2 regions of the Mesorhizobium sp. PUT5 genome follow, and region 1 is predicted to be linked to the other one. Evidence: riboswitches for the same ligand, from Rfam matches in the RefSeq annotation. Region 1 holds a riboswitch; the other holds the start of a gene.
The links. A riboswitch is a leader RNA that binds a small molecule or an ion and turns the genes downstream of it on or off. The one in region 1 is predicted to bind S-adenosylmethionine.
Positions count from the first base shown of each region.

Region 2: it holds a riboswitch for S-adenosylmethionine, as region 1 does, so the genes downstream of both, ACTDI4_RS05620 (O-succinylhomoserine sulfhydrylase) here and metA (homoserine O-acetyltransferase MetA) in region 1, are expected to answer to the same signal.

Region 1 covers NZ_JBQOSO010000003.1:73,844-88,791, reverse strand. Annotated here, with positions in the region: gene ACTDI4_RS02060 (LysR family transcriptional regulator) at 1-647, opposite strand, end outside; gene ACTDI4_RS02055 (CoA-acylating methylmalonate-semialdehyde dehydrogenase) at 810-2,306, shown strand; gene ACTDI4_RS02050 (class I SAM-dependent methyltransferase) at 2,490-3,260, shown strand; gene ACTDI4_RS02045 (ABC transporter ATP-binding protein/permease) at 3,257-5,059, shown strand; gene metA (homoserine O-acetyltransferase MetA) at 5,139-6,074, opposite strand; SAM riboswitch at 6,130-6,207, opposite strand; gene hisC (histidinol-phosphate transaminase) at 6,349-7,458, shown strand; gene ACTDI4_RS02030 (prephenate/arogenate dehydrogenase family protein) at 7,463-8,401, shown strand; gene ACTDI4_RS02025 (outer membrane protein) at 8,574-9,404, shown strand; gene ACTDI4_RS02020 (M3 family metallopeptidase) at 9,590-11,644, shown strand; gene ACTDI4_RS02015 (TetR/AcrR family transcriptional regulator) at 11,701-12,315, opposite strand; gene ACTDI4_RS02010 (MFS transporter) at 12,385-13,668, shown strand; gene ACTDI4_RS02005 (aminotransferase class I/II-fold pyridoxal phosphate-dependent enzyme) at 13,680-14,774, opposite strand; gene ACTDI4_RS02000 (dipeptide ABC transporter ATP-binding protein) at 14,771-14,948, opposite strand, start outside.
Region 2 covers NZ_JBQOSO010000003.1:846,746-861,693, reverse strand. Annotated here, with positions in the region: gene mmsA (multiple monosaccharide ABC transporter ATP-binding protein) at 14-1,549, shown strand; gene mmsB (multiple monosaccharide ABC transporter permease) at 1,546-2,760, shown strand; gene araD1 (AraD1 family protein) at 2,898-3,893, shown strand; gene ACTDI4_RS05630 (transporter substrate-binding domain-containing protein) at 3,937-4,710, opposite strand; gene ACTDI4_RS05625 (2'-deoxycytidine 5'-triphosphate deaminase) at 4,792-5,889, opposite strand; SAM riboswitch at 5,976-6,053, shown strand; gene ACTDI4_RS05620 (O-succinylhomoserine sulfhydrylase) at 6,112-7,305, shown strand; gene apaG (Co2+/Mg2+ efflux protein ApaG) at 7,374-7,766, shown strand; gene ACTDI4_RS05610 (Hsp33 family molecular chaperone) at 8,084-9,082, opposite strand; gene argF (ornithine carbamoyltransferase) at 9,190-10,098, opposite strand; gene ACTDI4_RS05600 (aspartate aminotransferase family protein) at 10,108-11,304, opposite strand; gene ACTDI4_RS05595 (GcrA family cell cycle regulator) at 11,665-12,183, shown strand; gene phoU (phosphate signaling complex protein PhoU) at 12,266-12,988, opposite strand; gene ACTDI4_RS05585 (sensor histidine kinase) at 13,168-14,433, opposite strand; gene ppk2 (polyphosphate kinase 2) at 14,547-14,948, shown strand, end outside.

The DNA of each region.
Region 1 (14,948 bases):
GCGAAGCTGGAGCGCCAGCCGGGACTGAACTCGGCGGCATAGTCCAGCGAGGGGCTGACGATCAGGTCGGGCACGTAGCCGATCAGCGTGTGGGCGCAAAGCTCCGCCGGCGTTTGCGGCAGGCCGCGCGCCTCGGCATAGGCGCGCGAGGCGAACAGGCCGAGCGTGTAGTCCACCAGCTTGCCGGCCACCAGGCGGCCCTCCGTCGGCCGGTCCACGGTGATGGCGATGTCGGCCTCGCGCCGCGACAGGGAGAATGAGCGCGGAACCGGCACGAGCTGGATGGTCAGCTCCCGGTGCTGCGCCGTCAGCGCGCCCAGGCGCTTGGCCAGGAAGGCCACGCCGAAGCCGTCCGGCGCGCCGATGCGGACCGTGCCAGACACCTCGTCGCCCTCGCCCGACACGGCAGCGCGGGCGGCGATCATGTCGGCCTCCATGCGCTCGGCGATCTCCAGGAAGCGCTCGCCCGCCGCCGTCAGCTCGCTGCCGGTGGTCAGCCGCCGGAACAGCTTGGTCCGCATCGCCTCCTCCAGGGCGGCGACGCGGCGCGAAACCGTGGCGTGGTTCAGCTCCAGCCGCCGCGCCGCGCCCAGGATCTGGCCGGCGCGGGCGACCGCCAGAAAGATGCGCACGTCGTCCCAGTTCATGGGCAAGTCCTCGTCAGCCCCGCATCGCCGCCATCTATGCAGAAAAACACATCGCCAGCAACATGGACTCTATTTCATGCACAACGGTTGCGTTCACGCTCGCGTTGCCTTCCGGTCGGCGAAGGCGGACAATGCGGCATCGGATTATCAAGGGAGCAGACCATGGTCGAATACGGTCATTTCATCGGCGGCAAGCACGTCAAGAGCACCTCGGGACGCGACGCCGACGTCTTCCAGCCGCTCGACGGCAGCGTGCGCGCCAAGGTGGCGCTGGGCTCCAAGGCCGATCTCGACGCGGCCGTGGCCAACGCCAAGGCGGCCCAGCCGGAATGGGCCGCCACCAACCCGCAGCGCCGCGCCCGCGTGCTGATGAAGTTCCTCGAACTGGTGGCGCGCGACAACGACGCGCTGGCCGAGCTGCTCGCCCGCGAGCACGGCAAGACCATTCCCGACGCCAAAGGCGACATCCAGCGCGGCGTCGAGGTCGTGGAATTCATGCTGGGCGTGCCGCATCTGATGAAGGGCGAGTACACCGAGGGCGCCGGCCCCGGCATCGACCTCTACTCGATCCGCCAGCCGCTCGGCGTGGTGGCCGGCATCACGCCGTTCAACTTTCCCGCCATGATCCCGATGTGGAAGTTCGCCCCGGCCATCGCCTGCGGCAACGCCTTCATCCTGAAACCCTCCGAGCGCGACCCGGGCGTGCCGATGAAGCTCGCCGAACTGATGATCGAGGCCGGGCTGCCGGCCGGCATCCTCAACGTCGTCAACGGCGACAAGGAGGTGGTCGACGCCATCCTCGACCATCACGACATCTCGGCCGTCGGCTTCGTCGGCTCGTCCTCGATCGCCCAGTACATCTATGCGCGCGGCTGTGCCAACGGCAAGCGCGTGCAGTGCTTCGGCGGCGCCAAGAACCACATGATCATCATGCCCGACGCCGACATGGACCAGGCCGTGGACGCGCTGATCGGCGCCGGCTACGGCGCGGCGGGCGAGCGCTGCATGGCGGTCTCGGTCGCCGTTCCGGTCGGCAAGGCGACCGCCGACGCTCTGGTGGAAAAGCTGATCCCGCGCGTGGAGAGCCTGAAGATCGGCCCCTCGACCGATCCCTCCGCCGATTTCGGCCCGCTGGTGACGAAACAGGCGCTGGAGCGCGTGCGCGGCTATGTCGACCTCGGCATCGAAGAGGGCGCCAAGCTCGTCGTCGACGGCCGCGGCTTCAAGATGCAGGGCTATGAGAACGGTTTCTACATGGGCGGCTGCCTGTTCGACGAGGTGACGCCGGACATGCGCATCTACAAGGAGGAAATCTTCGGCCCGGTGCTGTCGGTGGTGCGCGCGCATGACTTCGAGGAGGCGGTGCGCCTGCCTTCCGACCACGAATACGGCAATGGCGTGGCCATCTTCACCCGCGACGGCGACGCCGCGCGCGAATTCGCCGCCCGCGTCAATGTCGGCATGGTCGGCATCAATGTGCCGATCCCGGTGCCGGTCTCCTACTACACCTTCGGCGGCTGGAAGAAATCCGGCTTCGGCGACCTCAACCAGTACGGGCCCGACGCCGTGCGCTTCTACACCAAGACCAAGACGGTCACCTCGCGCTGGCCGTCCGGCGTCAAGGAAGGCGCCGAATTCGCCATGCCGACGATGAAATAATCTATCCCTTTCCCTGCGCGCCCGCCGGTCCCGGTGGGTGCCGCAGGAGTTCCAGCAGCAAAGGGTGCGGCGAAAGCCGCGCCCTTTGCTTTTGCGCGCCGCGCCGGGCGCCTGCTTGAGCATTGCGATCCCGTCGCCCCCGCCTTTGTTGATTCCGCTCCCCATCGCAGCTAGCGTCCGCGCATGCATTCGGACATCGTCGATCTTCGATCCTTCTATGCCAGCCCGCTCGGCAAGCTGGCGGAGCGTTCGATCGCCATGGCGCTGTCGTCGATCTGGGCCAGCGTGCCCAACGAGCGGCTGGTGGGGCTGGGCTACACACTGCCCTGGCTGGAACGGTTCGGGGCCGACGCGGAGCGGGTCTTCGCCTTCATGCCGGCCACGCAGGGCGCGGTGGTGTGGCCGGCGACCGGACCTGCGGCGACGGCCCTGGTCTTCGACGAGGAACTGCCTCTCGTCGATTCCTCCATCGACCGCATCCTCCTGGTGCATTCGCTCGAGCATGCCGAAAACCCGCGCGAGACGCTGAACGAGATCTGGCGGGTGCTGTCGCCGGCCGGCCGCGTCATCGTCGTGGTGCCGAACCGGCGCGGCGTGTGGGCCCGTTTCGAGAACACGCCCTTCGGCACCGGGCGGCCCTATTCGCGCGCGCAGCTCGCCGAACTGCTGCGCGAGGCCAACTTCACGCCGGCCGCCTGGTCCGACGCGCTGCATTTTCCGCCCACCGACAGCCGCCTGCTCATGCGCTTCCACTCCGTGCTGGAGCGTGCGGGCCGGCGCCTGTGGCCGATCTTCTCGGGCGTCGTGGCGGTGGAGGCGCAGAAGCGGCTCTACCAGGGCATACCGGCCGTGCAGCGTGCCTCGCGCCGCGTCTTCGTGCCGGTGCTGGCGCCGCAGGGCGCGGCCGGGCTGCGCCGCACCACGCGCGCGGAGCCGGAGACGCAAGGGCGATGAACGAGCCACCCGCTGCCGCCGAGATCCAGGCCAGCAGCCTTCGCGACCAGCTTGCCACCATGCGCGAGGCGCTGGCGGGCTCGCCGCTGCGCCGGGTGCTTTTGTGGCTTACGGCCGGCATCTGCGCCGTCGTGGTGGCCACGGCGGCGGGCCAGCTCATGCTCAACCGCTGGAACCAGCCCTTCTACGACGCGCTGCAGCGGCGCGACCTGCCGGAATTCCTGCACCAGCTCGTGGTCTTTTCTGGCATCGCCGGCGGGCTGCTGGCCCTCAACATCGGCCAGCAATGGCTGAACCAGCGCTTCCGGCTGCGCCTGCGCGAGGCGCTGACGCTCGACCTGATCGACCAGTGGATGCAGCCGGGCCGTGCCTTCCGGGTGGCGCATGCGGGCGCCATCGGGGTCAACCCCGACCAGCGCATGCAGCAGGACGCGGCACACCTGTCGGACCTGTGCACCGACCTCGGCGTCGGCCTGCTGCAATCCTTCATCCTGCTGGTGTCCTTCGTCGGGGTGCTGTGGCAGCTCTCCTCGGGCTTCGTGTTCCATGTCGGCGGCCATTCGATCGCCATTCCCGGCTACATGGTGTGGGCGGCGATCCTCTATGCCGGCACCGCCTCCTGGCTGAGCTGGCTGGTGGGGCGGCCGCTGATCGGGCTCAACAGCGAACGCTACGCGCGCGAGGCGGAGCTGCGCTTTTCCATGGTGCGGGTCAACGAGCATGTCGACGCCATCGCCCTCGCCCGCGGCGAGACGGGCGAAAGGCGCCGGCTGGAAGCCGACCTCGGCTCGCTGCTTTCGGCGATGCTGCGCATCTATACCGCCCAGATCAACCTGGCCTGGGTGACCGACACCTATGGCTGGATCACCGTCGTGGCGCCCATCCTGGTCGCGTCCCCGGTCTATTTCGCCGGCGACATCTCCTTCGGCGGGCTGATGATGGCGGTCGGCGCCTTCAACCAGGTGCACACGTCGCTGCGCTGGTTCATCGACAATATCGGCTCGATCGCCGACTGGCGCGCCACGCTGATGCGGGTCGCCGATTTCCGCCTGGCGCTGGACGAGGCCGACAGGCTGCACGGCCAGGAGCAGCGCATCGCCTTCGTCGAGAACGCCGACGGGCGCATGACCTTCGACGCGCTGGAGATCGTCTCGCCGGCGGGGTGCACCACGCTGTCCGAGCCGCATGCCGCCATCGCGCCAGGCGAGCACGTGCTGATCACCGGCGATCCCGGCACGGGCAAGACCCTGTTCTTCCGCGCCGTCGCCGGCCTGTGGCCCTGGGGCAGCGGGCGCATCGGCCTGCCTGCCGGCACGGCGCCCGTCTTCGTGCCGCGCACGCCCTATTTCGCGCCGGGCACCCTGCGCGAGGTGCTGGGCGACCCCGACGGCGACGGCAGGAAGCCGGACGACGACGTGCTGAAGGGCGTGCTTGCAGAGGTCGGGCTGGACCATCTTTCCTCCTCGCTCGACCGCAACGCGCGCTGGGAGCACGAACTGAGCGATGACGAGCAGCGCCTGCTGGCCTTCGCCGCCGTGGTGCTTGCCAAGCCGCGCTGGGTGGTCATCGACGAGGCGCTGGACACGTTCGACGGCGCCACCGCCAAGCGCGTGCTGGCGCTGTTGGGCAAGCACCTGCCCGAGGCGGCGGTCGTCAATATCGGGCGCGGCCAGCACAATTACGAGTTCTTCCCGCGCGCCCTGTGCATCGAGAAGGGCACGCCCGGCAAGGCGCTCAGGCCGCCGCGCATCCGCGCCGGCGCCATCGAGCCGCCGCCGCGGGCGCAACGCCGGGCCTGATCCGCCGCCCGCGCAGCCGGCCCGGTTTTTCCGGAGCGTGGTCTTGCCCGAAAAGTCCGCAACCTTTCGGGACCATGCTCTACGAAGCCAGCCGGAGGTCCCTGCCGACCTCTTCCAGATCGTAGGGCGTGGTCTGGTAGACCTGGTTGATCCAGTTGCCGAAGAGCAGATGGGCGTGCGAGCGCCAGCGGTTCAGCGGCTTTCGCGACGGATCGTCGTCGGGATAATAGCCGTGCGGCACCTCGATCGCCGTTCCGGCGGCCACGTCGCGGTCGTATTCCTCCTTGAGCGAGGTGGAATCATATTCGATGTGGTTGAACATATAGAGCCGGTTGCCGGTCGCTTCGGCCAGCAGGCAGGGGCCGGTCACGTCCGATTCCATGAGCAGGTCGAGGCCGGCGTCGCCGGGAATGTCGGCTTTGCGCACCTCCGTCCAGCGCGAGACGGGAATGGCGAAATCGTCGGAAAAGCCGGCGAGATAGGGCGAGGCGGGCGCATTGTTGCGGTGGCGGAACACGCCGAAGGCCTTCTTGTCCAGCGTGTATTTCGGGACCTGGTGGAAATGCCGGGCGGCCGCCATCGCTCCCCAGCAGATGTAGAACGAGGAGTGGACGTTGGTGGCCGTCCAGTCGAGGATGCGCGTCAGCTCCTCCCAGTAGGTCACCTCCTCATACGGCAGCAGTTCGATGGGCGCCCCGGTGACGATGAAGCCGTCGAACCTGCGATCCTTCACCTCCTCCCATGTCTGGTAGAAGGTGATGAGATGCTCTTCCGGCGTGTTCTTGGCCTTGTGGTTGCCGATGCGCACCAGCGTCAGCTCGACCTGCAGCGGCGTGGCGCCGATCAGCCGCGCGAACTGGGTTTCGGTGCGAATCTTGTTCGGCATGAGGTTGAGGAGCCCGATCTGCAGCGGACGGATGTCCTGCCGCCGCGCCGTCCGCTCGTCCATCACGGACACGCCCTCGCGCACCAGCACTTCATGGGCGGGGAGTTGATCGGGGATCTTGATCGGCATGGTACAAGCTCCAAAAACAAAAAGACCGGCGGCGAAATCGCGGCCGGTCCCAACGGGCTCATCTCAATCGGCCTTTTTAGCGACTTCTTTTACGTGGCTGCAAGCCGACCGGCAAATCACCACGAACAGGTCCGTATCTATGCCTGCCGGGTGGCGGCGTCAATGGAAAGTCGCAAACGCCGCGCCCGGACGCCCTCGCCCCTCGACATCGCCGCCCGTGGCCTGTATTTCCCCAGCGGCTCCAGGCTCCAAGCTTCTCGACGGACCCTTCGACATGGAAAACACGACAGACCAGGCACGTCCTCGCCCGCGCGCGGGCATCATGGATATCGAGGCCTATGTGCCCGGCAAGAGCGCGGCGCCCGCCGGCGTCCGGCTCCACAAGCTGTCGTCCAACGAGAACCCGCTCGGCCCCTCGCCCAAGGCGGTCGAGGCCGCGCGCGAGGCGGCCGCGACGCTTGCGCTCTATCCGGACGGCACGGCCATGCGCCTGCGGCAGGCGATCGCCGACGCGCACGGGCTGAACGCGGCCAACATCGTCTGCTTCAACGGCTCGGACGAGGCGCTGGCGCTGCTGTCGCGCATCTATCTGGAGCCGGGCGACGAGGCCATCCACACCGAGCACGGCTTCCTCGCCTATCCGATCTACACGAAGGCGGCGGGCGCGACGCCCGTCGTGGCCAAAGAGCGGGACGAGCGCGTCGATGTCGACGCCATCCTGGCCGCCGTCACCGCGCGCACGAAGCTGGTCTTCCTCGCCAATCCGAACAACCCGACCGGCACCTACATCCCCTTCGAGGAGGTGCGGCGCCTGCATGCCGGCCTGCCGAGGAACGTGCTCCTGGTGCTGGACGCGGCCTATGCCGAATTCGTGCGCCGCAACGACTACGAGGCCGGCGTCGAACTGGTCGCGGCGAACCAGAACGTGGTGATGACCCGCACCTTCTCCAAGGTGCACGGCCTCGGCGGCGCACGCATCGGCTGGTGCTATGCGCCTGCCCATGTGGTGGAAGCGCTGGAGCGCGTGCGCGACCCCTTCAACGTCACGGCGACCGCAATCGAGGCCGGCGTGGCGGCGATGCGCGACCGCGCCCATGTCGAGGCGAGCCTCGCCCACAACGACACCTGGCTGCCCTGGCTGACCGAGGAGCTCGCCGCGCTCGGCCTCAGGGTCACGCCCAGCGTCTGCAATTTCATCCTCATTCACTTTCCGGACGACGGCAGGCATTCGGCGTCTGCGGCCGACGACTATCTCACCGCGCGGGGGTATATCCTGCGGCGCGTTGCAGGCTACGGTTTTCCCAACGCGCTGCGGATGACGGTCGGAACCGAAGAAGCCAATCGCGGCGTGGTCGCCGCACTCACCGAATTCCTGAAAAGCTGAAGAAATGTCCGAACCCATGTTTGAGAAAATCGCGCTGATCGGCATCGGCCTGATCGGCTCGTCGCTGGCGCGCGTCATCCGCCGCGAAACCCTTGCCCGCCATGTCGCCATCGCCACGCGCAGCGCCTCCACGCTGAAGCGCGCCGAGGAGCTGGGCCTGGGCGACAGCTACACGACCGATCTGAAGGAAGCCGTCAAGGACGCCGACCTCGTCGTCGTCTCGGTGCCGGTGGGCGCCTCGGGCGAGGTGGCCAGGGAGATCGCGCCAGCGCTGAAGACGGGCGCCATCCTCACCGATGTCGGCTCCACCAAGGCGTCGGTGATCGCGCAGATGTCGCCGCACGTGCCGCAGGGCGTGCACTTCATCCCCGGCCATCCCCTGGCCGGCACCGAGAAGTCCGGACCCGATTCCGGCTTCGCGGAGCTGTTCGAGAACCGCTGGTGCATCTTCACCCCGCTGGAGGAAACCGACCCGGCGGCGCTGGAGCGGCTCGCCGAATTCTGGCGGCGCTGCGGCGCCAATATCGACACGATGGACCCGGCCCACCACGACATGACGCTGGCGATCGTCTCCCACCTGCCGCACATCATCGCCTACAACATCGTCGGCACGGCCGACGACCTGCAGACGGTGACCAAGTCCGAGGTCATCAAATACTCGGCCTCCGGTTTTCGCGACTTCACGCGCCTGGCGGCGTCCGACCCCACCATGTGGCGCGATGTCTGCCTGCACAACAAGGACGCGATCCTGGAGATGCTGGCGCGCTTCTCGGAAGACCTCGCCTCGCTGCAGCGGGCGATCCGCTGGGGCGACGGCGACAAGCTGTTCGACCTGTTCACCCGCACGCGCGCGGTGCGCCGCTCGATCATCGAGGCCGGCCAGGACATCGACGCGCCCGACTTCGGCCGCCAGGCGGTGGAGCATCCGCAAAAGCCGCGTTGAGGCCGGTCCCGCCCGGTACTGGGCTCGATCCGAAAGATAAAACCCTGCCGGTTCTTGGTTAACCGGCAGGGTTAAACGCCCTTTAACCTTTGCAATTCATTATCCACCCCGAAAACGGGTGAAATCCGGCGCCCGCGCGTGGAGGCCGGCCCCGCAAACCAGGGGTAGAAGCATGCTCAGTCTTGCAAGGAACGTGGCACTTGCCGGCATGGTCGCGGGGCTCGCGTTCCCGGCGCTGGCGGCCGATATGTACGAGCCGCCGGTCGAAATGGCTCCGGCCGCGCCGGTCTATCAAGAAGCCGAGTTCGGCGGCTGGTACATCCGCGGCGACGTCGATTACCACAAGTCCAACTGGCGCGGGGCCGACTACATCACCTACGGCCCGCCGCCCGGCAGCAACAGCTTCAGTTCGGGCAAGCTGCGCGGCGCCTTCTCGCTCGGCGCCGGCGTCGGCTATCAGGTCACCCGGCACTTCCGCACCGACGTGACGGGCGACTACTGGTTCAAGTCGAAATTCGAGGGCCACACCACCGGCACCTGCGGTTCGGGCGAGCCGTGCACGTCCAACGACGCGTCCAACTTCTCCGCCTTCCTGCTGCTGGCCAACGCCTATGCGGATCTCGGCACCTGGCACGGCATCACGCCTTATGTCGGCGCCGGCATCGGCGGGGCGCATGTCAAGTGGGACAAGCTGGTCAACGACGACGGCGACGGCAGCTTCGAACATGACGGCGCCAAGGGCTGGCGCTTCGCCTACGCGCTGATGGCGGGCGCCTCCTATTGCCTGACCGACCGCGCCAAGCTGGACCTCGGCTACCGCTTCAGCCACATCAAGGGCGGGCGCATGTTCGAATACACCAATGGCGGCGGGCCGGGCTTCGACAAGGGCTTCAACAACCACGAGGTGCGCGCCGGCCTGCGCTACCAGTTCGGCAATTCCGACTGCACGCCGGCGCAGGCCGTGGCCTACGAGCCGCCGCCGGAGCCGCTCTACACCAAGTAGGACCTTCGCCACCAAGTAGGACCTTCGCCGGACCGAAAGGGTTCCGGCCCGACATCGAAACCGCCCGCCGATTTCCGGCCGGGCGGTTTTTTCGCTTCGCGCGGGCGGCGCGCCGTTTGCGCCGGCGCGGCCGCTGCCCTACATCGGGGTGGTTTGCCCCTCACAGCCGAAGCGAAAGTCCCCCAATGTCCTCGTCCAAGCCCGTCGACCTCCCCGCCCATCCGCTCACCGCCTGGACCGGGCGGCTCGGCCTGCCCGACTTCACCCGCATCGGCGACGGCGATTTCGGACCGGTCTTCGATGCCGCGCTCGAGGCGCATGAGCGCGAGATCGCCGCGATCGCGGACGATGCGGCGGCGCCGACGATCGAAAACACCCTGGCCGCGCTGGAGCTTTCGGGCGATGCGCTGGACCGGGTCTCCTCCATCTTCTGGTGCCGGGCCGGCGCCCACACCAACGAGGCGATCCAGGCGATGGAGCGCGAGGTGTCGCCGAAGATGTCCCGCCATTTCTCCGCGATCTCGATGAACGAGAAGCTGTTTTCCCGCATCGACGACCTCTACCGGCGGCGCGACGCGCTCGGGCTCGACCCCGAGACGCTGCGCGTGCTGGAAAGGACCTGGAAGCGTTTCGTCCGCTCCGGCGCGAAGCTGGACGCGGCGGGCAAGGAGCGGCTCGCCGCCATCAACGAGGAACTTTCGTCGCTGGGCACGAAATTCGGCCAGAACGTGCTGGCCGACGAAGCGGAATGGGCGCTGTTCCTGGATGCGGCCGATCTTGCCGGCCTGCCGGATTTCCTGAAGAGCGCAATGGCCGAGGCGGCCGAGATGCGCGGCCAGAAGGGTCGCTATGCGGTGACGCTGTCGCGCTCCATCTACGAGCCCTTCGCCACCTTTTCGGAGCGGCGCGACCTGCGCGAGACGGCTTTCCGCGCCTTCACCATGCGCGGCCAGAACGGCGGCGCCCACGACAACGGCGCCGTGGTGCGCGACCTGCTGAAGCTGCGCGCGGAAAAGGCCGGGTTGCTGGGCTACGGCTCCTATGCCGCGCTGAAGCTGGACGACACCATGGCCAAGACGCCGGAGGCGGTGCACGGCCTGCTCGATCCCGTCTGGGCGAAGGCGCTGGAAAAGGCGTCCGCCGACCAGGCCGAGCTGGAGCAACTGGCGGCGCGGGCCGGCAGCAACGACAAGTTCGCCGCCTGGGACTGGCGCTTCTACCAGGAGAAGCTGCGCGCCGAAAAATTCGCCTTCGACGAGGCCGAACTGAAGCCCTATCTCCAGCTCGACCGCGTCATCGAGGCCTGCTTCGACGTGGCCACGCGCCTGTTCGGCATCACGCTGGAGGAGAAGAAGGGCATTGCCGCCTGGCATCCGGACGTGCGCGCCTTCGTGGTGAAGAATGCCGACGGCTCCGAGCGCGGCCTGTTCCTGGCCGATTATTTCGCGCGGCCTTCTAAGCGCTCGGGCGCGTGGATGAGCGCGCTGCGCTCCGGCTACCGCCTGGGCGGGGGCTCGCGGCCGGTCATCTACAACGTTATGAATTTCGCCAAGCCGCCGGCCGGGGAGGCAGCGCTTCTGTCGGTGGACGAGGCCAGGACCCTGTTCCACGAATTCGGCCATGCGCTGCACGGCATGCTCACCGAGGTCACCTGGCCCTCCGTTTCGGGAACCTCGGTCAGCCGCGATTTCGTAGAGCTGCCCTCGCAGCTCTACGAGCATTGGCTGACGGTGCCGCAGGTGCTGGAAAAGCACGCCCTGCACCATGAAAGCGGCCGGCCCATGCCGAAGGCGCTGCTGGACAAGATGCTGGCCGCGCGCAATTTCGACGCCGGCTTTGCCACGGTCGAGTTCACCGCCTCGGCGCTGGTCGACATGGCCTATCATGCCCGGCCGGACGCACCGGACGAACCTCTTCGTTTCGAGGCCGAAACGCTGGGCAGGCTGCATATGCCGGATACGATCGCCATGCGGCACCGCACCCCGCATTTCGGCCACATCTTCGCCGGCGACGGCTATTCCGCCGGCTATTATTCCTACATGTGGTCGGAGGTGCTGGACGCCGACGCCTTCTCCGCCTTCGAGGAGACGAGTGATCCCTTCGACCCGGCGCTGGCCCGGCGGCTGAGGGACAATATCTATGCGGCCGGCGGATCGAGGGACCCGGAAGAGCTCTACAAGGCCTTCCGCGGCAAGATGCCGTCGCCGGAGGCGATGATGGTCAAGCGCGGGCTGGCGTAGGAATCTCTGCCCGCATCTGCATGGCTTCACATCCCCATGGGCGAAAGGCAGGCTGGCTATTTCGCCAGGCTGGCCTGGATCAGCAGGTCGGCGTTGCGGGCCACCGATTGCGCCGGACCGCCGGCGCCGAAGAGCTGGCCGGAAATATAGGCGCCCTCGATCAGCAGTAGCAGCCCGTCGCCCAGCGTGTCGGGGTCGGCCGCTCCCATCCCGGCCGCCATGGCGCGCAGGCGCCGGCGCAGCTCGCGCTTGTTGTCCTCGCTCACCACCCGCGCCGGATGGCCTTCTTGCGGATATTCCACCACCGCGTTGGTCATGCCGCAGCCGCGATAGCCCGGCATCTGGGTGCGCTTGCCCACACGGGTCAGGAAGGCGATGATCTGCGCGCGCGGATCGTCCGGATGGGCGGCGACAGCCTCGTCGAAGCGGCCCCAGAACTCGCGGTCGTAGTGGCGAAGGTAGGACGCCGCCAATTCGTCCTTCGACGGGAAGGACCGGTAGAGGCTGGGCTTGGTCACGCCGGCGCGCCGGACGATCTCGTCCACGCCGATGGCGCGGATACCCTGCCGGTAGAACAGTTCGCGCGCCACGCCGAGGATCTTTTCGGCCGCGCGCGGCCGGGTCGCATCATCATGCGTGATCCTGGCATCAATATTTTTGGCGCTCGGCATTCCGGCACTCGCTTGACAATGTTACCGATCGGTACCTAATAGGCGCACGACAACGTACCGGTCAGTAACATGATAGTCCAATCCCGCCCGTTTGGCCAGCGCTACGCCTTCGTCGTGGTCGCCGTCATCTTCCTTGCGCTGCTTGCGGCGGCCGGCCTGCGGTCCGCGCCCTCGGTGATGATGGTGCCGCTGGAGGAAAGCTTCGGCTGGCGCCGCGACGTCATCTCGCTGGCGGCGGCCATCGGCATCTTCCTCTACGGGCTGGCCGGGCCGTTCGCGGCGGCGCTGATGGAGCGCATCGGTTTGCGGCGCACGCTGCTCGCTGCCCTTGCCCTGATGTCGGGCTCGACGCTGGCCAGCCTCGCCATGACCGCCCCATGGCAATTGATCGCCACCTGGGGCGTCTTGTCCGGCATCGGGTCGGGCGCGGTGGCGACGGTGCTGGGCGCGACGATCGTCAACCGCTGGTTCAAGACCAATCGCGGGCTGGTGATGGGACTGATGTCGGCCTCCAGCGCCACCGGCATGCTGATCTTCCTGCCGGTGATGGCCTCGCTGGCCCAGTCCGGCGGCTGGCGCCCGGTGGCCATGGCGGTGGCCGTCGCCATCGCCTTGCTGATACCGCTGGTGTGGCTGCTGGTGCCGGAGCGGCCGGCCTCCATCGGCCAGTTGCGCTACGGGGCCGAACCGGGCGACGTGCCGCCTTCGTCGCCGGCTTCGCAGGGCAATTTCATCGCCCACACGCTGGGCACGCTGCGCCGCGCCGCCGGCACGCGCACCTTCTGGTACCTGTTCGCCACCTTCTTCGTCTGCGGCTTCACCACCAACGGGCTGGTCGGCACGCATCTGATCGCCTTCTGCGGCGACATGGGCATTCCAGAAGTGCAGGCCGCCGGCCTGCTGGCCATGATGGGCGTTTTCGACCTGATCGGCACCACGCTTTCGGGCTGGCTGACCGACCGCTTCGACCCGCGCAAGCTGCTCGGCTTCTACTATGCGGTGCGCGGCCTGTCGCTGATGTACCTGCCCTATTCCGGCTTCTCCGCCACCAGCCTGACCATCTTCGCCGTGCTCTACGGGCTGGACTGGATCGCCACGGTGCCGCCGACGCTGCGGCTGACCAACGAGGCCTTCGGCGACCGCAGCGGGCCGATCGTGTTCGGCTGGATCGTGGCCGGCCATCAGGTGGGCGCCGCGGCGGCGGCCTTCTTCGGCGGCGTGCTGCGCCAGATGCAGGGCGACTATGCCACCGCCTTCCTCATCGCCGGCATGACCGGCATCATCGCGGCCTGCATCTCGCTGCTGATCGACACCAGCCGCCCGGCCCTGGAGCCGGAGGCCCAGGCCGCCTGAGCCATCGGTTTTCAGGCAAGCTCGCCGATCGACGACAGCAGCCTGTCGATCTGCTCTGGCGTGTGCTGCGAAAACACCGCCAGCCGCAGCGTCGGCACGTCCGGCGCGTCGGAATAGCCGGAGGCGGCCGTGACCTTGACGACGATGTCGCGCGCATCGAGTTCCGCCCGCAGCCGGTCGAAATCGACATCGCCGCGCACGGAGACGATCGGAACCGGCGTTTCCACGATGTCGAAGCCCAGCCTGCGCAGGCCGGCGCGCATGTGGCTGACGTTGCGCCGAAGGTCGGCGAACATCTGCGGCGTCGTTTCCAGGATGCGCATGGCCGCGATCGCCGCGGCGGCGGCGGCCGGCGGCGGCGGCGAGGCGCCGCGCAGGATCATGGCGTTGTCGTTGATCTTCTGCGCAAGGGCGGCGCTGCCGGGAACGATGCCCCCAAGCGCCCCCAGCGCCTTGCTGAGCGTGCCGGCCATGTAGTTTCCCGCGCGCTCCAGCCCGGCATGCTGCAGCGAGCCGCGCCCGCTTTCGCCCAGCACGCCGACGCCGTGCGAATCGTCGATGCACAGGATCGCCCCCTCATAGGGCTCCATGGCCTTGCGGTATTCGGCGAGCGGCGCCAGGCCCCCGGTGGACGGGAAGACGCCGTCGCTCACCACCGCCGCCCGCTTGCCCGGCGCGACATGGCGCGCCAGTTCCTCGGCGAGGCTGGCCGGGTCGAGGTGGCGGAAGCGATGGACCGGCTTTTCCAGCGTGGCGATCGCGTCGCGGGCGGCATAGTGGGTGGCGGCGTCGACGACGATCAGGTCGAAATCGTCCTGCAGGCCCTGCAGCATCGCCATCGGGCTGGTGTAGCCCGAGATCATCGTCACCACCTGCTCGGCGTCGAACCAGCGGCAGAGCCGCTCCTGCAGCTCGTCATAGACCCGCATGCGGGCCAGCGTGCCGGAGCCGAGCCCGAATTCGCGCGTGGCCGCGCAGGCGGCCTCGATCACTTCCGGATGGCCGTGCAGGCAGAAGTAGCTGGTGCCGCAGAAATAGTCGACCTCGCGGCCGTCGATCCGCATGCGCGCGCCGAGCGGCGTTTCCATGGAGACAAGTGTCGTCATCTTGAGGTTGCTCCGTCAGCCCTTGGTCGCCGCTGGCCCATATCCGTCCACGCCGGAAGCGCGCCCGCGCGGTGGCAGCGCACCAGATGGCCGCCGCCCTCATCCTGCCATGTGGCCAGCGCCTGCGGCCTTTCGCAGCCCTCGGCGCGATAGGCGCAGCGCTCGCGGAAGAAG
Region 2 (14,948 bases), 770 kb from region 1:
ACCGGATTCCACGATGGAAAAGACCATTCTGGAGATGCGCGGCATCACCAAGACCTTTCCAGGCGTCAAGGCCCTGCAGGACGTCAACCTGGACATCCGCGAGAGCGAGATCCATGCCGTGGTCGGTGAGAACGGCGCCGGCAAGTCGACGCTGATGAAGGTGCTTTCAGGCGTCTATCCCCACGGCACCTATTCGGGCGACATCCGCTTCATGGGGCAGGAGTGCCGCTTTTCCGGCATCCACGACAGCGAGCGCGTCGGCATCGTCATCATCCACCAGGAACTGGCGCTGGTGCCGCTGCTTTCCATCGCCGAGAACATCTTCCTCGGCAACGAGCAGGCGAAGTGGGGGATCATCGACTGGAACCTGGCGCGCAGCCGCGCCGCCAAGCTGCTCCAGCGCGTGGGCCTCAAGGAAGACCCGGACACGCTCATCACCAATATCGGCGTCGGCAAGCAGCAGCTCGTGGAGATCGCCAAGGCGCTGTCGAAGGAGGTGAAGCTGCTCATCCTCGACGAGCCGACCGCCTCCTTGAGCGAGAAGGACAGCGACGCGCTGCTTTCCCTGCTGGTCGATTTCAAGCAGAGGGGCATCTCTTCCATCCTCATCTCGCACAAGCTCAACGAGGTGGCCAAGGTGGCCGACCGCATCACCATCCTGCGCGACGGCCGCACCATCGAGACCCTCGATGCGCATGCGACCGACGAGGCCCGCATCATCACCTCCATGGTGGGGCGGCCGCTGGACGACCGCTTCCCGCCGCGCTCGCCCAACATCGGCGAGACCATATTCGAGGTGAAGAACTGGGTGGTGCACCATCCGCAACATGCCGACCGGCAGGTGGTGAAGGGCATCGACATCGCCGTGCGCAAGGGCGAGGTGGTGGGCATCGCCGGGCTGATGGGCGCCGGGCGCACCGAATTCGCCATGAGCGTGTTCGGCAGGAGCTACGGCCAGGGCATCAGCGGCGATGTCTTCCTCCACGGCAAGAAGATCGACACGTCCAGCGTCGACCGGGCCGTGGCGCACGGCATCGCCTACGCCACCGAAGACCGCAAGACCTTCGGCCTCAACCTGATCGATCACATCAAGCACAACATCACCGCCGCCAATCTGCGCGCCGTCTCCTCCGCCGGCGTGCTGGACGACATGCGCGAACTGAACGTCGCCAACGACTACCGCCGGAAGACCAACATCCGCTCCTCCAGCGTCTACCAGATCACCGGCAACCTTTCGGGCGGCAACCAGCAGAAGGTGGTGCTGTCGAAATGGCTCTTCGCCAACCCGGACATGCTTATTCTGGACGAGCCGACGCGCGGCATCGACGTGGGCGCCAAGTATGAAATCTACACGATCATCAACAAGCTGGCCGAGGAGGGCAAGGGCATCCTCGTCATCTCGTCCGAAATGCCCGAGCTTCTGGGCATCTGCGACCGCATCTATGTCATGAACGAGGGCAGGATCGTGGGTGAGATGGCCGGCAGCGAAGCCTCGCAGGAGAAGATCATGCGCGCCATCGTCGGCACCGGGGAGAAAGCAGCGTCATGAGCACCGAAACCCTTTCCAACGCCGAGCGCAACGCGCGGGCCTCAGCCAGGGCCGTGCTGAAGGAAAACATCCGCGACTACGGGCTGGTGATCGCGCTGATCCTGATCATGCTGTTCTTCCAGTATTTCACCGGCGGCGTGCTGTTCAAGCCGGTGAACCTGACCAACATCGTGCTGCAGAACAGCTACATCATCATCATGGCACTGGGCATGCTGCTGGTCATCGTGGCCGGCCATATCGATCTTTCGGTCGGCTCGGTATCGGGCTTCATCGGCGCCATCGCCGCCGTTCTGATGGTCCAGTACCACATGAACCCGTTCCTGGCCGCGCTGCTGTGCCTGATCGCCGGCGGCGTCATCGGCGCCTCCCAGGGCTACTGGATCGCCTATATGAAGATCCCGTCCTTCATCGTGACGCTGGCGGGCATGCTGGTGTTCAAGGGGCTGGCGCTGTGGCTGCTGGGCGGCATGTCGGTGGGGCCGTTCCCGCGCGAGTTCCAGCTCCTTTCGGCCGGCTTCATCCCCGACCCGCTCGGCCCGGTGACGCTGTTCGGCGCGCCCATGCACGCCACCACGCTGGCCATCGGGCTGCTCATCGTGGCCAGCATGCTCTACTTCAACCTCCGCAGCCGCCGCGGCCGCGAGAGCCACGGCTACGAGGCGGAACCTTTCGCGCTGTTCGTGGTCAAGAACGTGGTGATCTCGGCGATCGTGCTGTTCCTCATCTACATGATGGCCTCCTACAAGGGCCTGCCCAACGTGCTGATCGTCATGGGCGTGCTGATCGCCCTGTTCGTCTTCATCACCAAGCGCACGACAATGGGCCGCCGCATCTACGCCATGGGCGGCAACGTCAAGGCGGCGGCGCTGTCGGGCATCAAGACCGAGCGGCTGACCTTCACGGTATTCATCATCATGGGCGTGCTTTCCGCGCTGGCCGGGCTGATCTTCGCCGCCCGGCTGAACACGGCCACGCCCAAGGCGGGCCTCGGCTTCGAGCTGGACGTGATCGCGGCCGTGTTCATCGGCGGCGCCTCCATGGCCGGCGGCGCAGGACAGGTGGCGGGCGCGGTGATAGGCGCCTTCATCATGGGCGTGATGAACAACGGCATGTCGATCATGGGCGTCAACATCGACTGGCAGCAGGTCATCAAGGGCCTGGTGCTGCTCGGTGCGGTGGTCTTCGACGTCTACAACAAGAACAAGAGCTGAGGCGCGGCCCACCGGCGCGCCCGGAAGGAACTTCGATCTGGAGGACACCGGCCCGTCGCGCGGAGGCACCGCGCGGCGCTGGTAAGGGTTTTGCCCGATGTCCGCCAGCCTGAAACGGCACGGAAAGGATTGCTCCCATGCTGATCTCGCAGATCCTGGACGACGGCGACACCATCCGCGTGGTCGCCCGCAACGGCAGCGGGAAGGCGCGCATCGTCAACGGCGCGCGCAGCGTCTATTCGCTGGCCACCGAAGCCGCCCGCACCGGCGGGAGCCTTGCGGCGCTGATCGAGCGCAAGGGCTATGGCGAGACGGTCGACCTGGAGGCGGCCTATCGCAAGGGCCGGCTGCTTTCGCCGATCAATCATCCCGATCCGGCACATCTGCACCTCACCGGCACGGGGCTCACCCATCTGGGCTCGGCCGCCACGCGCGATTCCATGCACAAGAAGCTCGACGCCGAAGGAGAGGAGCAGCTCACCGATTCCATGAAGATGTTCCGCATGGGGCTCGAGGACGGCAAGCCGGCCCGGGGCCATGTCGGCGTGCAGCCGGAATGGTTCTACAAGGGCAACGGCACCATGGCGGTGGCGCCGGGCGCGCCGCTGGTCTCGCCCGCTTTCGCCGCCGACGCCGGCGAGGAGCCGGAGATCGCCGGCATCTATGTGATCGGCGACGACCGCCAGCCCTTCCGCATCGGCTTCACCCTCTCCAACGAGTTCTCCGACCATGTCACCGAGCGCGTGAACTATCTCTGGCTCGCCCATTCCAAGCTGCGCAACGCCTCCTTCGGGCCGGAAATCCTGCTCGGCGACCTGCCGGCAGACATCCACGGCACCTCGCGCATCCTGCGTGCCGGCGCTCCGCTATGGGAAAAGCCGTTCCTCTCCGGCGAGACGAACATGTCCCACTCGATCGCCAACCTGGAACATCACCATTTCAAATATGCGCTATTCCGCCAGCCGGGGGACGTGCACGTGCACATGTTCGGCACGGCCACTCTCTCCTTCGCCGACGGCATCAAGGCCGAGGCCGGCGACGTGTTCGAGATCGAGGCGCCCGATTTCGGCCTGCCGCTGCGCAACCCGCTGGAGATCGGCAAACCCGCGAAGGTGCAGGTGAAGGCGCTGTGAGCGGGACGAAGCCGGGCTGTGAAAAGAGACCGGCAGGCCTTCCTCAATAGATGTCGAAGTCGAAATATTTGCCCTGGATCTTCTTGTAGGTGCCATCAGCCAGGATAGCATCGAGCGCAGCACCGAGCCGGTCGCGCAGCGCCGTGTCCTCCAGCCGCACGGCGATGCCCGCCTGGCTCTCGGAATCCTTGAGCGTGCCGACGATCTCGCAGCAGTCGCGCCCGCTCTTGCTCATCCAGTCCACCAGCGCGAACCTGTCGGAGATGGCGGCGTCCAGCCGGCCGTTGACCAGGTCGATCAGCGCCTCGTCCACGCTCGGATAGAGTTTCACGTCGGCGCCGGCCCTGCCGTAGACGCTCTGGGCGTAGTCGGCATGAACGCTCGCGGCCTGGGCGCCGAGCGCCCTTCCCGCCATGGCCGCCGGCTCGGTTCCGGCAAGGCCGCTGTCCTTGCGCGCCACGAGGGCCAGCGGCGTGGAGTAATATTTGTGCGTGAAAGCGACCTGCTTGCGGCGTTCGGCGGTGATGGTCATGGAGGCGACGATGGCGTCGTATTTTCCGGCCTGGAGCCCTGGGATCAGCCCATCCCAGTCTTGCGTGACGATCTCGCACGCCATCTTCATATGCCCGCACAGCGCATTGGCGATGTCGACGTCGAAGCCCTGCACCTCGCCGCCGGCAGTGATGTCGGAGAATGGCGGGAACGCGCCTTCCGTGGCGATCCTGAGCGTCGCGGCATCCCTGGCAGGCGCGGCGGCGCAAGTCATCAGCAACGCGGCGAAAGCCGGCACGAGCAGCTTTGAAGGGATCACGACCATCTCCGGGCGTGTGGCAATGAATCTGGGCAGGAACGCGGCATGCCGCGAGCAACGGCGCCGCCGCAGCGGCGCGATGATTGCCTAGCGGCCCGGCGGACGGAAATGCTTGGACAGCTTCAGCCCCTGCGCCTGGTAGTTGGAGCCCAGATCCGTGCCGTAGAGCGCCCTGGGGCGCTTGAGCATATGCTCATAGACCAGCCGGCCGACGATCTGGCCATGGTCGAGGATGAAGGGCACCTCGTGGCTGCGCACCTCCAGCACCGCGCGGCTGCCCGCACCACCGGCGCTGGAATGGCCGAAGCCGGGATCGAAGAAGCCGGCATAGTGGACGCGGAACTCGCCCACCAGCGGATCGAAGGGCGTCATTTCGGCTGCATAGAGCGGCGGCACATGAACGGCCTCGCGGCTGACGAGGATGTAGAACTCGTCAGGATCGAGCACCAGTTCGCCGGCGCCGCTTCTGTAGAGCGGCTCCCAGAAGTCGGCCACGTCCTGGGCGGCGCGCTTGTCGACATCCACCAGCCCGGTGTGATGCTTGCCGCGATAGCCCACCAGCCCGTCCTTGTCGCCGGCCAGGTCGATGGACAGCGCAATGCCCCCGCCGGAAATGTTGGGCGGGTCGGTCGCCACCAGCATCTCGGCCGCATGGAGCGCGCGCAATTCGTCTTCCGACAGAACCGCATTGCCGGTGCGGAAGCGGACCTGCGACAGGCGCGAGCCCGCACGCACGACGATTGGAAAAGTGCGCGGGCTGACCTCCAGATAGAGCGGCCCATGGTAGCCAGGCGCGATCTTGTCGAACTCCTGGCCATGGTCGGTCATGACGCGGGTGAAGATGTCCAGCCGCCCGGTGGAACTTTTCGGATTGGCCGAGGCGGAGACATGCGCCGGCAGGGCCAGGCTCTCCATCAGGGGCACGATGTAGACGCAACCCGTCTCCAGGACGGCGCCGCGCGAAAGATCGATCTCGTGCAGCTTCAGCCGGTCGAGCTTGGCGGCAACCGCGTGGTCCGGGCCGGGCAGGAAGGAAGCGCGCACGCGAAAGGCGCGCTCGCCGAGGCGCAGGTCGAGGCTGGCCGGCTGGATCTGGTCGGCGTCCAGGGCACGCGGCGCGGCAAGCGCGCCTGACTGGAACAGCCCAGCAATATCCTGGTCGGGAAGAATGCCTGTCTGCCGCAAGGGTCGCTCCGAAGGCCGGCATGGCCGGAAAAGATTGTCTTAGCCCAGCCGCCGATTGACGCAAGCGGGACACGGGTCTAAAGGAGGCGTTATCCCGTGGTGATTTGGCCGGTCGGCTTGCAGCCACGTTAAACAAGTCGCTAAAGGACCGTCGGGCCCTTGGGGCCGTGTGGACCGGTTGCGGCTTTCGCGGCCGGTTTTTTTCGTTGTTGGAACACAACCATGACGCACGACACCCGCAGATGGAAACCCGCCACCCAGCTTGTCCACGCCGGGACATTGCGCTCCGGCTTCGGCGAGATGTCGGAGGCGATGTTCCTGACGCAAGGCTACATCTACGATACGGCCGAGCGCGCCGAGGCACGCTTCAAGGGCGAGGAGCCCGGCTTCATCTATTCCCGCTACGCCAACCCCACCGTTGACATGTTCGAAAAGCGCATGTGCGCGCTGGAGGGGGCGGAAGACGCCCGCGCCACCGCCTCCGGCATGGCGGCCGTGGCGGCTGCCGTTCTGTGCGGCCTGAAGGCGGGCGACCACATCGTGGCGGCCCGTGCCCTGTTCGGCTCCTGCCGCTGGATCGTGGAGACCCTGGCGCCGCGCTACGGGATCGAGGCGACGCTGGTGGACGGACGCGACATCGCCAACTGGGAAGCTGCCGTGGGGCCGAACACGAAGCTGTTCTTTCTCGAAAGCCCGACCAATCCCACGCTGGAGGTGGTCGACATCGGCGCGGTCGCCTCGCTCGCCAACTCGATCGGCGCGCGGCTGGTGGTGGACAACGTCTTCGCCACGCCGTTGCAGCAGAAACCGTTGCAGCTTGGCGCGCATGTCGTGGTCTATTCCGCCACCAAGCATATCGACGGCCAGGGCCGCTGCCTCGGCGGCATCGTGCTCTCCGACAAGGAGTGGATCGACGAGAACCTGCACGACTATTTCCGCCATACCGGCCCCTCCATGTCGCCCTTCAACGCCTGGGTTCTGCTCAAGGGGCTGGAAACGCTGCCGCTGCGCGTGGCGCAGCAGACGGCCTCGGCCGTCCGCGTCGCCGACTTCTTCGCCGCCCATCCCCGGATCGGCCGCGTGATCTATCCCGGCCGCCCCGATCATCCGCAGGCGGACATCGTCAGAAAGCAGATGTCGGGCGGCTCGACGCTGATCTGCCTGGATGTGAAAGGCGGCAAGCAGGCCGCCTTCGCGTTCCAGAACGCGCTCGACATCGTCAAGATCTCCAACAATCTGGGCGACGCCAAGAGCCTGATCACGCATCCGGCGACCACGACCCACAAGAACCTGAGCGACGAAGCCCGCGCCGAGCTCGGCATCGGGCCCGGCACGCTCCGGCTCTCGCTCGGCCTGGAAGATGCCGACGACCTGCTTGCCGACATCGAGCAGGCGCTGGCGAAGGCCCAGTGCTGAGGAGCGGGTTCATCGTTGACCTCGGCGCGCAGCGGGCCGATGCTTGCGTCGGATCAGGAGGCCGTGGAATGTATCGCGCAACCACGCGCAACATCGATGTCGAGGTCGAGCCGTTCTATCTGGAGGAGCGATCGAACCCCGAGACATCCCAATATGTCTGGGCCTACCGGGTGACGATCGAGAACCATTCGCAACAGTTCGTGCAGCTTCTGTCGCGCTATTGGCAAATCACCGACGGCGCCGGCAGGGTCGAGGAAGTGCGCGGCGCGGGCGTGGTGGGCGAACAGCCGGGTCTCGATCCGGGCGACAGCTATCAATATACTTCGGGCTGCCCGCTTTCGACCCCATCGGGCTTCATGGTGGGGTTCTACACCATGCGCAATGCCGGGGGAGAACTGTTCGACGTAGCCATTCCCGCCTTTTCCCTCGATCTGCCGGGAACGAAGCGGACGGTGAACTGAGGGCCGGAGCGGAGCCACCCGGCCTCCGCTTCGGAGACCGGGCGCAGGAATTAGGGTCAGGACCTGTTAATTTGGCTGGGATGGTCGGAGCGGATTTGTGCGGATGCGCGAAGCAGGGCCGCAGGAAGGCTTGAGCCTTTCAAGGCCTTGCGACAAAGCAGCCCGTGCAAATCCGCCCGATCCGAAGGACGATCGAGCTGGCGTCGATCTGCCGCGTCAAAGTCCTCGACCGGGGGAACCACCCCGCTCTTCGGACTTTTCCTCGCATCTCTTGCCATCTCGAACGCCATTCCAGCCAAATTAACAGGTCCTTGACCCTAGCCGGTGGCGAACTCGGCCGGGTCGAACGCGTATTCGGTCGAACAGAATTCACAGGCGACCTTGATCGCGCCGTCCTCGGTGCTCTCCTTGATTTCCTGCGACGTGAAGCCTGACAGGATACCGTGGATCTTGCCGCGCGAGCAGGAGCACCGGTCGGCAACCTCCACGCCGCCGAAGACACGCACGCCATGCTCGTGGAACAGGCGGTAGAGCAGCCGCTCGGCGCCCACCAGGGGGTCGATGAGTTCCACCGGCTCGACCGTGGCCAGCAGCGCCAGCAATTCCTGCCATGCGTTGTCGTCCGGCTCCTGCGCGGTTTCGGCCGGATCGCCGTCGCCGCCGGGAAGATCGGGCAAGCGCATGCGCTCGGGCGCCTCGGGCAGGAATTGCGCCAGAAGTCCGCCGGCGCGCCACTGTTCGCGCCCGCCGGGCATGACCAGCTTGGCCACGCCGAGGCGCAGGTCCGTGGGAATCTGCTCCGACTGGCGGAAATAGACCCGCGCGGCCTCCTCCAGCGAGATGCCGTCGAGCTGGACGATACCCTGGTATCGCTGCATGTGCTCGCCCTGGTCGATGGTCAGCGCCAGCACGCCCGTGCCCAGCAAGGCCTCGGCCGGAGTGTCGCCGGTCGCCGTCAGCGCAGCGAGACGCTCGGGGTCGAAGCGCGCATAGGCGCGCAGCGCATGCGGGGTGGTGAAATCGGCCACCAGCATGTCCACCGGGCCGTCGGTGCGGGTCTGCAGTATGAACTTGCCCTGGAACTTGAGCGACGTGCCGAGCAGCACCGTCAACACGCAAGCCTGCGCCAGAAGGCGTGCCACCGGCTCGGGATAGTCGTGGCGCGACAGGATGGCGTCGAGCATCGGGCCGAGTTGCACGGCGCGGCCGCGCACGTCGAGCGGGCCGACCTCGAAGGGCACGACGTGATCGTCGCCGGCATGGCCGAATTCGCCGAGCTTGGGTTCGCGTTCAGTCAATCGAAGTGCTTCCAGCATGACAGGTCTCCGGCCGGCCTGGCCGCTTCAAGCGGCGGCCGCCATGGGTCGGTTTTTCGGGTGACGCGCCGGAGATAGGCATCACCCCTGCCCGCTTCAAGCGAATGTCACGCGCCCAGGCACCAGGCCAGAACCGCCTTCTGGGCATGCAGCCGGTTCTCGGCCTCGTCGAACACCACCGAATGGGGCCCGTCGATGATCTCGTCGGTCACCTCCTCGCCGCGATGGGCAGGCAGACAGTGCATGAACAGCGCATCGGGCCTGGCCTTGGCCATGAGCGCCGCGTTGACCTGATAGGGCAGGAAGACATTGTGGCCGCGCGCGCGATGCTCCTGGCCCATCGACACCCAGCAGTCGGTGACCACGCAGTCGGCGCCGGCAACGGCCTCCTCGGCCGAACGGGTGAAGAAGAGCTTGCCGCCATTGGCCTTCGACCAGTCGACGAACTTCTGCACCGGCTCGCTGCCCTCGGGCACGGCCACGTTGACGTTGAAGCGGAAACGGGCGGAAGCCTCCAGCAGCGAATGCAACACGTTGTTGCCGTCGCCGGTCCAGGCGAAAGTCTTGCCGGCCACGGGGCCGCGGTGTTCCTCGAAAGTGAGGATGTCGGCCATGATCTGGCAAGGATGGGTGTCGTCGGTCAGGCCGTTGATGACCGGCACGGAAGCGTTCTCGGTCAGTTCCAGCAGACGGTCATGCGAGGTCGTGCGGATCATGATGGCATCGACATAGCGCGACAGCACCTTGGCCGTGTCGGCGATGGTCTCGGAGCGGCCGAGCTGCATCTCGGTGCCGGTCAGCATGATGGTCTCGCCGCCGAGCTGGCGCATGCCGACGTCGAACGACACGCGCGTACGGGTGGACGGCTTGTCGAAGATCATCGCCAGCACCTTGCCGTCGAGCGGCCGGGAGCGGTCACCGGCCTTCAGCCGCGCCTTGCGGGCGGCTGCGTCGTCCAGCATGGCGCGAAGCTCGGTCTCGGAAAGCGCGGAGAGGTCTGTGAAGTGACGCATCATGCAGTTCCGCTACTTCGCCGCTGCCGCGACCGCGTCCGCCAACCCCTGGGCAGCGGCGCGGATGCGCCTCAGCGCCTCGCCGATGTCCTCGTCGGCGACATTGAGCGGCGGCAGCAGGCGGATGACGTTTTCGCCGGCGGGCACGGCCAGCAAGTGCTGGTCGCGCAGCGCCTGGTTGACCTTGGCGTTGGGCATGGCGCATTTCAGCCCGAGCATGAGGCCGGCGCCGCGGATTTCCTCGATCACCTGCGGGAATTCGTCGGCGATCGCCGCCAGCCCCTGCTTGAAGAGCAGCGCCTTGCGCCCGACCTCGTCGAGGAAGCCTTCCTCCAGGACCACGTCGAGCACGGCGTTGCCCACCGCCATGGCCAGAGGGTTGCCGCCGAAGGTGGTGCCGTGCACGCCGGCGGTCATGCCCTCGGCAGCCGCATCGGTGGCTAGGCAGGCGCCCATGGGGAAGCCCCCGCCAATGCCCTTGGCGATCGCCATCAGGTCCGGGCTGACGCCCGCCCATTCATACGCGAACAGCCGGCCGGTGCGTCCCACCCCGCACTGCACCTCGTCGAGGATGAGAAGCAGGCCATGCTTGTCGCACAGTTGCCTGAGCCGCTTCAGGGCCTGCACCGACAGGGGGCGGATGCCGCCCTCGCCCTGCACGGGCTCCACCAGAATGGCGGCGGTTTCGGGCGTGATCGCCCTTTCGGCGGCGTCCACGTCGCCGAAGGGAACCTGGTCGAAGCCCTCGACCTTGGGACCGAACCCTTCCAGATATTTCTGCTGGCCGCCGGCAGCGATGGTGGCCAGCGTGCGCCCGTGAAAGGCGCCTTCGAAAGTGACGATGCGATAGCGCTCCGGATGACCGTTGACATACTGGTAGCGCCGGGCAGTCTTGATGGCGCATTCCAACGCCTCGGCGCCCGAATTGGTGAAGAAGACCTTGTCGGCGAAGGTCGCCGCCGCCAGCCGCTCGCCCAGGCGCCGCTGGCCGGGAATTTCGTAGAGGTTGGAGACGTGCCAGAGCTTGCCGGCCTGCTCGGCCAGCGCCGCCACCAGATGGGGATGGCCATGGCCGAGCGAATTGACGGCGATGCCTGCGGCAAAGTCGAGATATCGCTCGCCCGTGTCAGTGACGAGCCAAGCACCCTCCCCGTGATCGAAGGCCAGGGGGATGCGGGCGAAGGTCTCGTAAAGCGCCGAACCGCTCATTATATGCGTCTCCGGAACCGGAAAAATCAAAAAGCCGCCGAAACGGCGGCTTTTGGTGGCTTATCGTGGTTTTCGGATGCGAAGTCAACGAAAACGTCGAGCGCATGACAACCGCCGGCATCCTTCCCTGACGGAAGCATCTTCCGGGTACGGTCGGCAAGTTGGGGAAAACTGAAAAAACCGAATCGTGTTGCCGCCGGGACTCTTGTCACCGAGTCAACGCATAAGGTATTTGTGGGCTTGAAATAGCTAGATTTCGTGCGGCGGATCTAATCACCTCGGTATATGTGGTGCCTGCCCGGCGCGAGCCGGAACGGGAATGGATTCCGAACGCCGTACGGTTCAAAGGAGCGCAGTCTCATGAACTGGACTGACGAACGCGTCGAACTCCTGAGGAAACTGTGGTCGGAGGGTCTGAGCGCAAGCCAGATCGCCGCACAGCTTGGGGGCGTCAGCCGCAACGCGGTTATCGGCAAGGTACACAGGCTGAAGCTGTCCAGCCGCGGGCGTGCGACGGCCGCTCCCGCGCGACAGAAGAAGGTCGTGACGCAGGCGGCAACCGCCGGCAAGACGGTGGCGCGGGTGGCCGCGCAACGCCACACCACCGTCTCGATCGGGGCTACTGCCCTGCAGGCGCAGTTCGAGGCCGAACCGGTGGCGCGCCAGTTCATCCGCCCGGTCGAGAATGTGGTGGTGCCGATCTCGCGCCGCCTGCAACTGACGGAACTGACCGAGCGCACGTGCAAATGGCCGAACGGGGACCCGCTGGCCGAGGACTTTCACTTCTGCGGCAACGACGCGGCGGAAACCGGCCCCTATTGCACCTATCATTCCCGCATCGCCTTCCAGCCGGCTTCCGAGCGGCGCCGCGTGCGCTGATCCAGCCGCGAATAGCGGACGGTCGCGCGCAGCAGATCGTCCGCCATGCGCCCTCCTCAGGGAGCCCGCATCCCGAAATCCGTCATTTCGACAGGTCGGGACCGATCACCACGCGGTCGGTCTTGTCTTCCTTCGGCCGGTCGGCGGGCATCTGCTCGCCGGTAATCATGTAATAGATCGCCTCGACGATGTTGGTGGCGTGGTCGCCTATGCGCTCGATGTTCTTGGCGCAGAACAGCAGATGCGTGCAGGGCGTGATGTTGCGGGGATCTTCCATCATATAGGTCAGAAGCTCGCGGAACAGCGAAGTGTACATGGCGTCGATCTGCTCGTCGCGGTCGCGCACGAAGCCGATGTGCTCGACCGAGCGCGAGGCGTAGACGTCCAGCACTTCCTTGAGTTGCGTCAGCGCCAGCGTGGCCAGCGCCTCGATGCCCCGGAACAGGGCGGTCGGCTGGCCGGCGTCGGCCACGGCAACCGCACGTTTGGCCACGTTCTTGCCGAGATCGCCGATCCGCTCCAGATCGGCAGCGATGCGGATGGCGCCGATGATCTCACGCAGGTCCGTGGCCATGGGTTGGCGCCGGGCAATGACGACGATGGCCTTGTCATCGATCTCGCGCTGGGCCTCGTCCAGCAACGCATCGTCGGCCACGACCTTGCGCGCAAGCTCCGCGTCGCCGCTCACCAATGCTGCCACGGCCTGCTCCACCATGCGCTCGGCATGGCCGCCCATGGCCGCGATGCGCCTGGCCAGATAGTTCAGCTCTTCCTCATAGGCGCTGACGATATGCATCGACCGCATGATTGCCCAACCTTCCGGACCGGCCCTGCCCGTGCAGCCGCTCCATGCTTCCAAGACGCATTTGCCGCGGCACCGCCCGATTCCGCATGGCCGCACAATACCCTAGGCCCACCATGTAACAGGCTTGCGAAACGTCAGCCAGACGGAACGCCGGCAAACGGACGAAACCGCCGCCGGCCTTAATTTACCGGCAAATGGACGGTGAAGGCCGTGCCCTTGCCCAGTTCGGACCTGATGGACAGACGCCCGTTGTGACGGGTGAGTATGTGCTTGACGATGGCCAGGCCGAGGCCGGTGCCCTTCTGCGCGCGGCTCGCCTCTGCGTCGATCCGGTAGAAGCGTTCGGTCACGCGCGGAATATGCTCCTCGGCAATGCCTGGCCCGAAATCCCTGACCATGACGTCTATGGCCGGCTCCGGCATTTCCGCGCCGGATGCGGCCGTCACCACCACGCGCCCGCCGGAGCGGCCGTATTTGCAGGCGTTCTCCAAAAGGTTTTCGAACACCTGGAACAATTCGTCCCGGTCGCCCGGCACCTCCAGCCGGCCGGCGGAAAAATCCCGCTCCACGACGATGCCATTGTCGCGCGCCAGCGGCGCCAGCGAATCGATGACGCTTTCGAGCACCTCGCGCAAGTCCACCTTCGCGCCCGACCGGCGCAGCGGCCGCATTTCCAGCCGCGACAGCGAAAGCAGGTCGTCGATCAGCCGCGACATGCGCGCCGTCTGGTTCTGCATGATTTCCAGGAACTGGGCGCGCGCAGCCGGGTCATCGCGCGCGGCCCCGCGCAGCGTCTCGATGAAGCCGGCGATGGAGGCGAGCGGCGTGCGCATCTCATGGCTGGCATTGGCGATGAAGTCGGCGCGCATGCGGTCGATGCGGCGGGCCTCGCTCTGGTCCTTGAACATCAGCACGAACAGGCCCGTATCGTGGCCGACCGCAGCGGCGGTGACGCGATAGACGCTCTCCACCGGCAGTTTTTCGACAAGGTCGATCGCGGCGGAGGCGACCGCGCCGGACAGGATTTCGTCCAGCAGCACCTGCATTTCCGGCGCGCGGAACTTCAAGGGCAGCGAAAGGCCCTGCGCCAGCGGCCCGAATGTGGCCGCGGCCGCCGCATTGGCATAGACAATGGCTGCGCTCCGGTCGAAGACGATGAGCGGATCCGGGACCGCCGCCGCCAGATACTCGCCGTTCAACCGGCGCAGTTCGGGGACTTCGGCTGTGCCGGCGCCGGACACCCCCACCGGCGCGGGGCGGTCCGGGACGAGCGCCGCAGCCACCAACAAGAGCAGCGCCGGCGGCAGGATGTAGACGGCGTGATCCGCAAACGCATAGACGGCGATCACCCCCGCAACGCCGGCCAGAAGCAGCCACCGCCCGCGCCGCAAACGCTCGGCGACGCCGGACGCGGCGCGCCGCCCCTGCCCGCTCGTTTCAACCATGCGCGCTCCCTGCGCCTTGACAGACCGGCCGCAATCCTGGCGCGAACTTGGTGCTGGACGCGGCCGGAGCCCCCAAATAGCATGAGTTTCCCCAGGAAGAAGGCCCCGCACGCATGAAAAAGGATGGAGATAATGCCGACACCGCCCCGCCGCATGTGGCCGGGTCGGCCCCGCCCCTTCCCGACACGCCGATCGAGCCTCTCAACATCAAGGTGAACGGCAAGGAGCGCGTGTTCGACGTCGACGCTCCGGAACTTCCCGCCTGGATCGAGCAGAAGAAGCTCTCGGCGGGCGGCTACCCCTACGACAAGAAGCTGAAGGCCGGCGACTACGACGAGACGCTGCAGATGCTCCAGGTCGAGTTGGTGAAGGCGCAGAAGTGGCTGCAGATTTCGGGACAGCGGGTGCTGGCGCTTTTCGAAGGACGCGACGCCGCCGGCAAGGGCGGCACCATTTTCGTGCTGCACCAGTATCTCAACCCGCGCAGCGCCCGCAACGTTGCCCTCGGCAAGCCG